Regions from separate parts of the Arthrobacter sp. 05L428 genome, predicted to be linked through region 3. Evidence: predicted binding sites of a transcription regulator. Region 3 holds the regulator's gene; each other region holds the start of a gene.
The links. Region 3 encodes HrcA, which represses chaperone genes, less so after heat shock. Its sites were predicted from a motif close to TTNGCACTCGNNNNNNNCGAGTGCNAA; they were not measured.
Positions count from the first base shown of each region.

Region 1: the regulator HrcA is predicted to act here: its motif matches at 1,386-1,412, upstream of groL (chaperonin GroEL).
Region 2: the regulator HrcA is predicted to act here: its motif matches at 1,188-1,214, upstream of AC1DH3_RS02175 (FmdB family zinc ribbon protein).
Region 4: the regulator HrcA is predicted to act here: its motif matches at 1,222-1,248, upstream of groES (co-chaperone GroES).

Region 1 is NZ_JBFTNW010000003.1:81,298-83,495, reverse strand. Features, by position in the region: gene groL (chaperonin GroEL) at 1-1,200, opposite strand, end outside; gene AC1DH3_RS09010 (ABC transporter substrate-binding protein) at 1,498-2,198, opposite strand, start outside.
Region 2 is NZ_JBFTNW010000001.1:449,799-451,996, reverse strand. Features, by position in the region: gene galU (UTP--glucose-1-phosphate uridylyltransferase GalU) at 1-426, opposite strand, end outside; gene AC1DH3_RS02180 (5-formyltetrahydrofolate cyclo-ligase) at 536-1,165, shown strand; gene AC1DH3_RS02175 (FmdB family zinc ribbon protein) at 1,303-1,554, shown strand; gene AC1DH3_RS02170 (RcpC/CpaB family pilus assembly protein) at 1,852-2,198, shown strand, end outside.
Region 3 is NZ_JBFTNW010000001.1:1,252,890-1,255,087, forward strand. Features, by position in the region: gene AC1DH3_RS05815 (DUF3097 domain-containing protein) at 1-640, opposite strand, end outside; gene hrcA (heat-inducible transcriptional repressor HrcA) at 873-1,886, shown strand; gene dnaJ (molecular chaperone DnaJ) at 1,967-2,198, shown strand, end outside.
Region 4 is NZ_JBFTNW010000001.1:423,580-425,777, forward strand. Features, by position in the region: gene AC1DH3_RS02080 (THUMP-like domain-containing protein) at 1-601, opposite strand, end outside; gene AC1DH3_RS02085 (hypothetical protein) at 658-1,071, shown strand; gene groES (co-chaperone GroES) at 1,406-1,702, shown strand; gene groL (chaperonin GroEL) at 1,782-2,198, shown strand, end outside.

The sequences.
Region 1 (2,198 bases), on a different contig from region 3:
GTTGCGGACAGCGTCCTCGATGCGGTGCTTGCGTTCCTTGAGCTCAACCTCGGTTGCGGCACCGGCCTTGATGACTGCAACGCCGCCGGCCAGCTTGGCCAGGCGTTCCTGCAGCTTCTCGCGGTCGTAGTCGGAATCGGAGTTCTCGATCTCGGCGCGGATCTGGGACACACGGCCGGCGATCTGGTCGGCGTCGCCGGCACCTTCGACGATGGTGGTCTCGTCCTTGGTGACAACAACCTTGCGTGCCTTGCCCAGCAGTTCGAGGCCGGCGGTCTCAAGCTTGAGGCCAACTTCCTCGGAGATGACCTGGCCGCCGGTGAGGATGGCGATGTCGGCCAGCTGTGCCTTACGGCGGTCACCGAAGCCCGGAGCCTTGACGGCGACGGACTTGAAGGTGCCGCGGATCTTGTTCACGATCAGGGTGGCCAGGGCCTCGCCCTCGATGTCCTCGGCGATGATCAGCAGCGGCTTGTTGGACTGCATGACCTTTTCGAGGACTGCAACCAGTTCCTTGACGTTGGAGATCTTGGAGTTGACGATCAGGATGTACGGATCCTCGAGGACCGTTTCCTGACGCTCGGCGTCGGTGACGAAGTAGGCCGAGATGTAGCCCTTGTCGAAACGCATGCCCTCGGTGAGCTCCAGCTCGAGGCCGAAGGTGTTCGACTCCTCGACGGTGATGACGCCTTCCTTGCCGACCTTGTCCAGGGCTTCGGCAATCAGGGCGCCAATTTCGTTGTCACCGGCGGAGATGGACGCGGTGGCGGCGATCTCTTCCTTGGTTTCGATTTCCTTGGCAGAAGCCAGGAGCTCGCGGGTGACCGCTTCAACAGCCTTCTCGATGCCGCGCTTGAGGGACAGCGGGTCAGCGCCGGCCGCGACGTTGCGCAGGCCTTCCTTGACGAGGGCCTGGGCCAGCACGGTTGCCGTGGTGGTACCGTCACCGGCGACGTCGTCGGTCTTCTTGGCAACTTCCTTGACCAGCTCGGCGCCGATCTTCTCGTAAGGGTCGTCCAGCTCGATCTCCTTGGCGATGGAGACACCATCGTTGGTGATCGTGGGGGCGCCCCACTTCTTTTCGAGGACGACGTTGCGTCCACGCGGGCCGAGGGTGACCTTGACGGCGTCGGCGAGGATGTTCAGGCCCCGCTCAAGACCGCGGCGTGCCTCTTCATCAAATGCAATGATCTTGGCCATAACGGCAGTAGTCCTTTCGGGACAGTCGTTAAGAATGAACCTTGCGCTGCGGTGCCCGCGACGGACGATTCCAACCCGGCAGCCTCTGTACGCCGCCGGGCCGGGGATCTCACCCCAGCCAGGTATTTCTCTCGCTCCCGGTACGTCCGCCGCCTCCACGCGACCGGCCGAACCGGGGCGTCGAGTTAGCAGTCAATACGCGGGAGTGCTAACTCCATAATTAGCACTCCCCCGGGGAGAGTGCAAGCAGTGGTGAGGTCAGGGTGCGCCCCGCCGGGCGCTCTTCGCTAGGAGCGATCAGGAGCCGGCGCTGCGGGCGGTTTCGCTGCCGGTCATCTCGGCGTTGTTGTCCGGGCCATAGCTGTAGACCATGTAGGCGGCGGCGGTGACGTCGCCGTTGCTGTCGAAGTTGATCGGGCCGGAGGCGCCGTCGTAGTCGGGGCGCTTGCCGGCGCGGAGCGCGGCCACGCATTCCTGGTAGGACTTGCAGGCCGCGGCTTCCCCGGACGGGGCCCCGGTACCGGCAGCCGTTCCGCCGGACACTGCGACCAGCTTCGAGGCGATGGAGGTCCCAGCGTCGTCCTCCGCCGCGGCGGCGGCGAGGGCGGCGAGGTTGACGGCGTCGTACGTCTCGGCGGCAAACGCCATGTCCTTCAGGCCCGGGTCGACGGCCACGAGTTCTGCCTGGAAGTGCGCGGAGGGGAACGTGCCCGGCAGGACCCCGCGGGCCCCGTCCAGCGCCTTGGAGCCAAGGCCGTTGCCGTACTGGTTTACGGCCCCGTCGCTGAGGATGAGCTTCTTTCCGGACAGTCCCGCGTTGTTGAGCTCGGCGATGGCGCCCTGGGCACCGTCCCGGGCCACCAGCACGACGGCGTCCGGCGAGGCAGCCTTGGCCGCCGCGGCCGCCTGTTGCGCCTGACCGGCCTTGAATTCAGCGTCGACGGAGGTGCCCAGGCCCGCGGCCTTCGCGGCCGCCGAGACGGCCACGGAGACGTCCT
Region 2 (2,198 bases), 800 kb from region 3:
GCGGGCATCGATGAGGTCGTCGCCCAGCAGCACGGCAAAAGGTTCGTAACCGACGTGCTGCTTGGCGCGCAGCACGGCGTGCCCGAGGCCCATGGGGTCGCCCTGGCGGACGTAGTGGATATCGCCCAGGTTGCTCGCGGCCTGGATGGACTCCAGCTTGGCGGTGTCGCCCTTGGCCTCCAGCGTCGCTTCCAAGGTGGGCACGCGGTCGAAGTGGTCCTCGAGGGCGCGCTTGTTGCGTCCGGTGATCATCAGGACGTCGTTGAGGCCCACGTTCACGGCTTCCTCGACCACGTACTGGATGGCCGGCTTGTCGACGACCGGCAGCATTTCCTTCGGCATCGCTTTGGTGGCCGGAAGGAAACGGGTGCCGAGGCCCGCAGCGGGGATGACGGCCTTACGGACGGAGGCGTTGGGTGTAATCACTCGACTAATCTAACTGAGGGGGCAAAACATCAGGTAATTGTCCCCACCGGCACGGCAGCCGCGGCAGCCGACATCATCAGGCGCCGCCCGGGCGAGAGGACGCCACCGCATGAGCACCAAGGAAGAGATCCGTTCGCGGCACCGGCTGCGCCGGACAGCGATGTCGCCGGCGGAGCTGGATGCCGCCGGTTCGGCAATCGCCCGGCACGGGCTGGCGTGGGCCTCCGGGCTGGCCGACGGCGGACCACGCACCTTCGCTGCCTACCTCGGCGTCGGTTCCGAGCCGCCCACCCTGCCTCTCTTGGCCGCCCTGCATGATGCCGGCCACCGGGTGCTGCTCCCGGTCTGCGAACCTGGACTGGCGCTGAGCTGGGTGTACTGGACCCCGGCCTCGGAGTTTGTCCGCAGCCGCTATGCACCCATCCAGGAGCCGACCGGTGAACGGCTCGGCACGTCCGTGATGCGGGACGTGGCCGGAATCTTCCTCCCCGCCACGGCCCTGGACCGTTCGGGCAACAGGATCGGGCAGGGCGGCGGCTATTACGACAAGTTCCTTGCGGCCCTCGCCACACTGCCGGCGGGCCCTTCCCGGGCCAGCGACGGCCCGCTGCCGACGGCGGCCGTCGTCTACGACGCCGAGGTACTCCCCGCTGGCAGCATCCCGGCGGAGTCCTTCGATCAGAAGGTCGCGGCCGCCCTGACTCCTGGCGGCTTGGTCCGGCTTGCCGGGCTTTCCTAGCCGCAGCCGGCGGGTGATAGAATTGGCACTCAGGCCCTGCGACTGCTAATGCGGTTTCCTCGTCCACCGATTCCGGTGGCGGAGATGCCGCTCCGGCAGCACGGGACCTGCTCGTTTGTCCAAGAGGAGGAACCCCAGTGCCCACGTATGCATATGCCTGCAAGGACTGCAGCCACGCCTTCGAGACCGTGCAGTCGTTTACGGACAGCTCCCTGACGACCTGCCCGGAGTGCCAGGGGACGTTGCGCAAGAAGTTCAACAGCGTCGGCGTCGTGTTCAAGGGCTCCGGCTTCTACCGGACCGACTCACGCGATAGCAAGGGCAGCGCCGTCGCCCCCGCTGCCAGCCCGGCTGCGAGCTCCGCACCGGCTTCCGCCGCCGCCAACTAGTACCCGGCACGCCGGCACCCCCACGGTTGTCCACATAGCGCCGCCCGGGCCTGACGCCGGCTGGCTTCCCCACCATAACGTGGCGACATGGCCCACCGCAGCCGCCGCACACTCTTTTCCCGATCAGCACCGTCTTACGGGTCGACGCCGCGTTTCAGATCGTCTCCGTCACCGCTTCCGCGCGCTGCCATCCGCCCTGGCTCGCGCCGCAAATTTCCGCCGAGGCGGCGCTTCCGCGGCTGGCTGGGAAGACACCGAAGGCTGGTCATAGCCCTGCTGCTGTGCCTCGCCGCCGGCATGGCCGTGCAGCAGCTGACTCCTGCGCCCGAAGCCACCGTCACCGCGTGGGCCGCGGCCAAGGATCTCCCGGCCGGCCGGGTGCTGGATGCGGCCGACGTCGTCGCCATCCAGATCCCGCCCGGCGTTCTGCCCGCCGGCCCGCTTGACCCTGCCGGACTGGACGGGAAACAGCTCGCCGTGGCCCTGCGCAAGGGCCAGCTACTCTCCGACTCACAGTTCGTCGGCCCCGGGCTGCTCGCCGGCAGTCCGCCGGGTTCGGTGGCCGTGCCACTTCGCATGGCAGACCCTGCCTCGATCCAGCTGGTCTCCCCAGGCCAGCTGGTCAATGTCGTGATGACGAGCGG
Region 3 (2,198 bases):
GGCGGATGGCCTGCCAGACGTCGACGTACGGGTGCCCGACGATCAGCACGTTGCCGGCCGCGCCCGGGGAGGCCATCACCGCGTCGGCGATTCGCGACTCCTTCGAGTCTGGAACAAGGTGGTCCACCAGGACGCCGAGGCGACGGCCGGGGCCGGGCCGGAACTCCTTCACGGCGGCAGCGAGGTCGTCGATGCCGTGCAGCGGCTCGACCACGATGCCCTCGACGCGGAGGTCGTCACCCCAGACTTTCTCGACGAGTTCGGCGTCGTGCTTGCCTTCCACCCAGATCCGGCTGGCCTTCGCGACCTGGGCACGCTGTCCCTCCACCCGGACCGAACCGGAGGCGGTGCGCGCGCCGACTCCGGCACCCGCCGCGGGAACCCGCGGGGCGGGCGGCATCAGCCGGATGGGCTGGCCCTCGAGCAGGAAGCCGAAGCCGAGGCGGAAGGATCGGGACTTGCCGCGCCGGTCCTCGAGGGCCACGACGTGCATGCCGCCGGACTTCTCCACCCGGGTTACGGCGCCCACCCAGCCGGACTGCACGTCCTCCAGCACCATGCCGCGCTCCACCGGGATCTCGGGCAGCTGGGCCTTGGCGGGCGCGGAGAGATCCTGCGGGCCCCAATTCTGGTACGACATCTGCTACACACTGCTTTGCACTCGGGAATTACGGGGGACAGAACGGCGGCGCGGCCTGTGGTGTGCCGGGAAACACCAGTCCCGGGGCTCACGCCCGCAGCGAATCCAATGCTAACAACGGCGCGACTCATATTAGACTGGTTAGCACTTAGGCATGTCGAGTGCTAACCCCGGGTGTTCCTGCACGCGCGGCGGCACCGGCGAACCGATACGGGTCGATTGGAGGTGGAGAGTGAGCGAGCCACGCAAACTCGAAGTGCTGCGCGCCATCGTGGAGGACTACGTCCATTCCCGCGAGCCGGTAGGATCCAAGGCCCTGGTGGAACGGCACCATCTGGGCGTGTCCAGCGCCACGATCCGCAATGACATGGCCGCCCTGGAAGACGAGGGCCTGATCACGGCGCCGCATACCAGCGCCGGCCGGATTCCCACGGACAAGGGCTACCGCCTGTTCGTGGACCAGATTTCGGCCGTCAAACCCCTCTCTCCGGCGGAGCGCCGCGCCATCCAGGCGCTGCTCGAGGGGTCCGATGACCTCGACGACGTGCTGGACCGGACAGTGCGGCTGCTATCGCAGCTGACGAACCAGGTCGCCGTCGTGCAGTACCCGCTGTTGAGCCGGGCCCGCGTCCGGCACATCGAATTCGTGCTCCTGGCGCCGCGCAAGGTACTCACGGTCCTGATCGCGGATACGGGCAAGGTGGAACAGCGGGTGATCGACGTCGGCCAGGACTTCGGCGACGACGCCCTCGCCGAACTCCGCACCCTGTTCCTGGCCAGGCTCTCCGGCACCCCGTTGAGCTTGCTGCCCCAGTCGCTGCAGGCCGTGGTGGACAGCTGTCCGCCGGTGCGGCGGGGACCCGCCCAGGCCCTGGCCCGCGGGCTTGAATCGCTTGCCGCGAGCAGCCGCGAGGAACGGATGGTCATGGCCGGGACCGCCAACCTGGCCAGGTCCAATGTGGATTTCCCGCTGAGCATCGGACCCGTGCTCGAAGCGCTTGAAGAGCAGGTGGTGATGCTGCGCCTGCTCAGCGACATGGCGGAGGACCCGCGCGGCGTCACGGTAAGCATCGGCCGGGAGAACCCCTACGACGGCCTGTCCGAAGCGTCCGTGGTGGCCACCGGCTACGGACCGGACGCCACGGCCAAGGTCGGAGTCCTTGGCCCCACCCGGATGGACTACCCCACCACCATGGCCGCCGTCCGTGCGGTGGCCCGCTACCTTTCGCGGATCCTCGGGCCCTGACGGGCCGGATCCGGAACCGGACTTCTTGCCAACTACAGGCAGTGCCCCACTGGCAGTACAAAAAGGAAGAGATACAGACTTTGAGCAGCCACTATGACGTTCTTGGAGTCTCCCGTGAAGCCACGGGGGAAGAGATCAAGAAGGCCTACCGCAAGCTTGCGCGGACCCTGCACCCGGATGTGAACCCCGGTGATGACGCTTCCGAGCGCTTCAAGGCGGTCACCCATGCCTACGAGGTGCTTTCCGACCCGCAAAAGCGCCGGGTCTACGACACGACGGGCAACGAGAACGGGAACGACAACGGCTTCGGCG
Region 4 (2,198 bases), 830 kb from region 3:
AGGCCAGGGATTCCACGAAGGACAGCGGGGGGGAGAAGTCCTCCGGATCCCAGAGTCGCTTGGTCCCGGAACTTGAGGTGGTGCGGCGGGCCGGGTCCAGCCAGACGCCGTCAATCCCGTCGAGCGGGACGGCGGCGGCATCGGCATGGACGACGGTGGCGTTCCGGAACGGGATCAGGTTCATCGTGGCGCAGGCGGCGGTGGTTTCGTCCAGTTCCACGGCGGTCACCTTGATGTCCAGCGAGGCCAGGGCCATTGCGTCGGCTCCCAGTCCGCAGCCCAGATCCGCCACATGGGCAATCCCGGCCTCGGCGAAGCGCTGCGCGTGCCGCGCCGCTACGGTCAGCCGGGTGGCCTGTTCCAGGCCGGCCCGGGTGAAAATCATCTGCCGGGCGAATTCACCGAACTTCGCTTCCGCCTTTGTCCGCAGGCGGGACTGGGTGAGTGCCGCGGACACCAGTTCGGGGGAATGGCCGGCCTTCCGGAGCGAGGCGTTGAGGCGGAAGGCCTCCTCCTCGCGGTACGGTCCCAGCGAGGCCAGCAGCTCCCAGCCCTCCGGATTGAGGAGCGGGGCGATCTGGTCCTGCGTAGTCTCAGCCATGCCATCAAGCGTAGTTCAGGCGGGGAACGCCCGGCGCGCCCGATAGGCTGGACGGCATGGATGGCAGGGACACAGACGACTTCGGCACGGCAGGCACCCGGGAGAACGCCGTCGGGGAGGCCCGGGACAGCCGGGGACTGGCCCGCTTCGCCCGGCCGGCGCTGATCGCCGGCGTCGTGATCGCCGTCGTGTGCGTGGCGTTGCTCGTCATTATCTTCTTACTGGACTCCTTCAATGCGACCGTCTACTCGGTCGGCGGCAAAGACGTGAAGGATGCGACCGATGAGGCGCGCGCGATCCGTGACACCTATGCCGCAGCCCGGGTGGGCGGCATCATCGCCCTCGTCCTCGGCGCGGTCGCTGCCCTCGCCGGCGGCTTTGTGCTGTACCGCGAACGCAACGCCTCCGCCCGGATCGAGGAAGACGACGACGGCCAGGACTGGGACTACGAGGACCTGGCGGGGGAGTAGGCCGCCCCAGCCTGGGCGCGGACCGAGGGACATGCCCATCCTTCGGCACCAGCACCGGACATATTGCCGATATGTCCGGTGCCGGCCGGTTGCGATGGGCATGTCCGTCACTCCGGACGGTCCCGCCGGACGTTCACCAGTGACGAACTTCTGGCACTCACCTTGACCGAGTGCTAACTACTTACATAGAGTCGTCATTAGCACTCTCCCTAGGCGGGTGCTAACACGTGAAGCATGTTCCGCCGGGCTACTGCCGGCACCGCGACGACGGTTTGTACGCCACGGATCACCGCTTCATAGTCCACAAATTTGCTGACGAAAAGGAGAGGTCCGAGTGTCGGTCTCTATTAAGCCTCTTGAGGATCGTATTGTTGTCCGCCCGCTCGAAGCCGAGCAGACCACGGCTTCCGGCCTGGTTATCCCGGACTCCGCACAGGAGAAGCCGCAGGAAGGCGAAGTTGTTGCAGTAGGCCCCGGCCGCTTTGATGACAATGGCAACCGCGTTCCCGTTGACGTTGCCGTTGGCGACGTTGTCATCTACTCCAAGTACGGCGGAACCGAAGTTAAGACCGGCGGCACCGAGTACCTCGTGCTCTCCGCCCGCGACGTTCTGGCGATCGTCGTAAAGTAACTCTCTTGGACCCCCGCGCCGCCGATCCTTCGCTTTGAACGAACGGCTGCGCGGGGTTCTGTCTTGAAAGGACAAAACCATGGCAAAGCAGCTTGCGTTTAACGACGCTGCCCGCCGGTCGCTCGAAGCCGGCATCGATAAGCTCGCCAACACGGTCAAGGTGACGCTCGGCCCGCGCGGCCGCAACGTCGTGCTGGACAAGAAGTGGGGCGCCCCCACGATCACCAACGACGGTGTGACCATCGCCCGCGAAGTAGAGCTGGACGACCCGTACGAAAACCTTGGCGCACAGCTCGCCAAGGAGGTCGCCACCAAGACCAACGACGTCGCCGGCGACGGTACCACCACCGCCACCGTCCTCGCCCAGGCCCTGGTCAAGGAAGGCCTGCGCAACGTTGCCGCCGGCGCCGCCCCGGGCCAGATCAAGCGCGGCATCGAGGTCTCCGTCGAGGCCGTGGCCGCCCGCCTGCTCGAAAACGCCCGCCCGGTCGAGGGC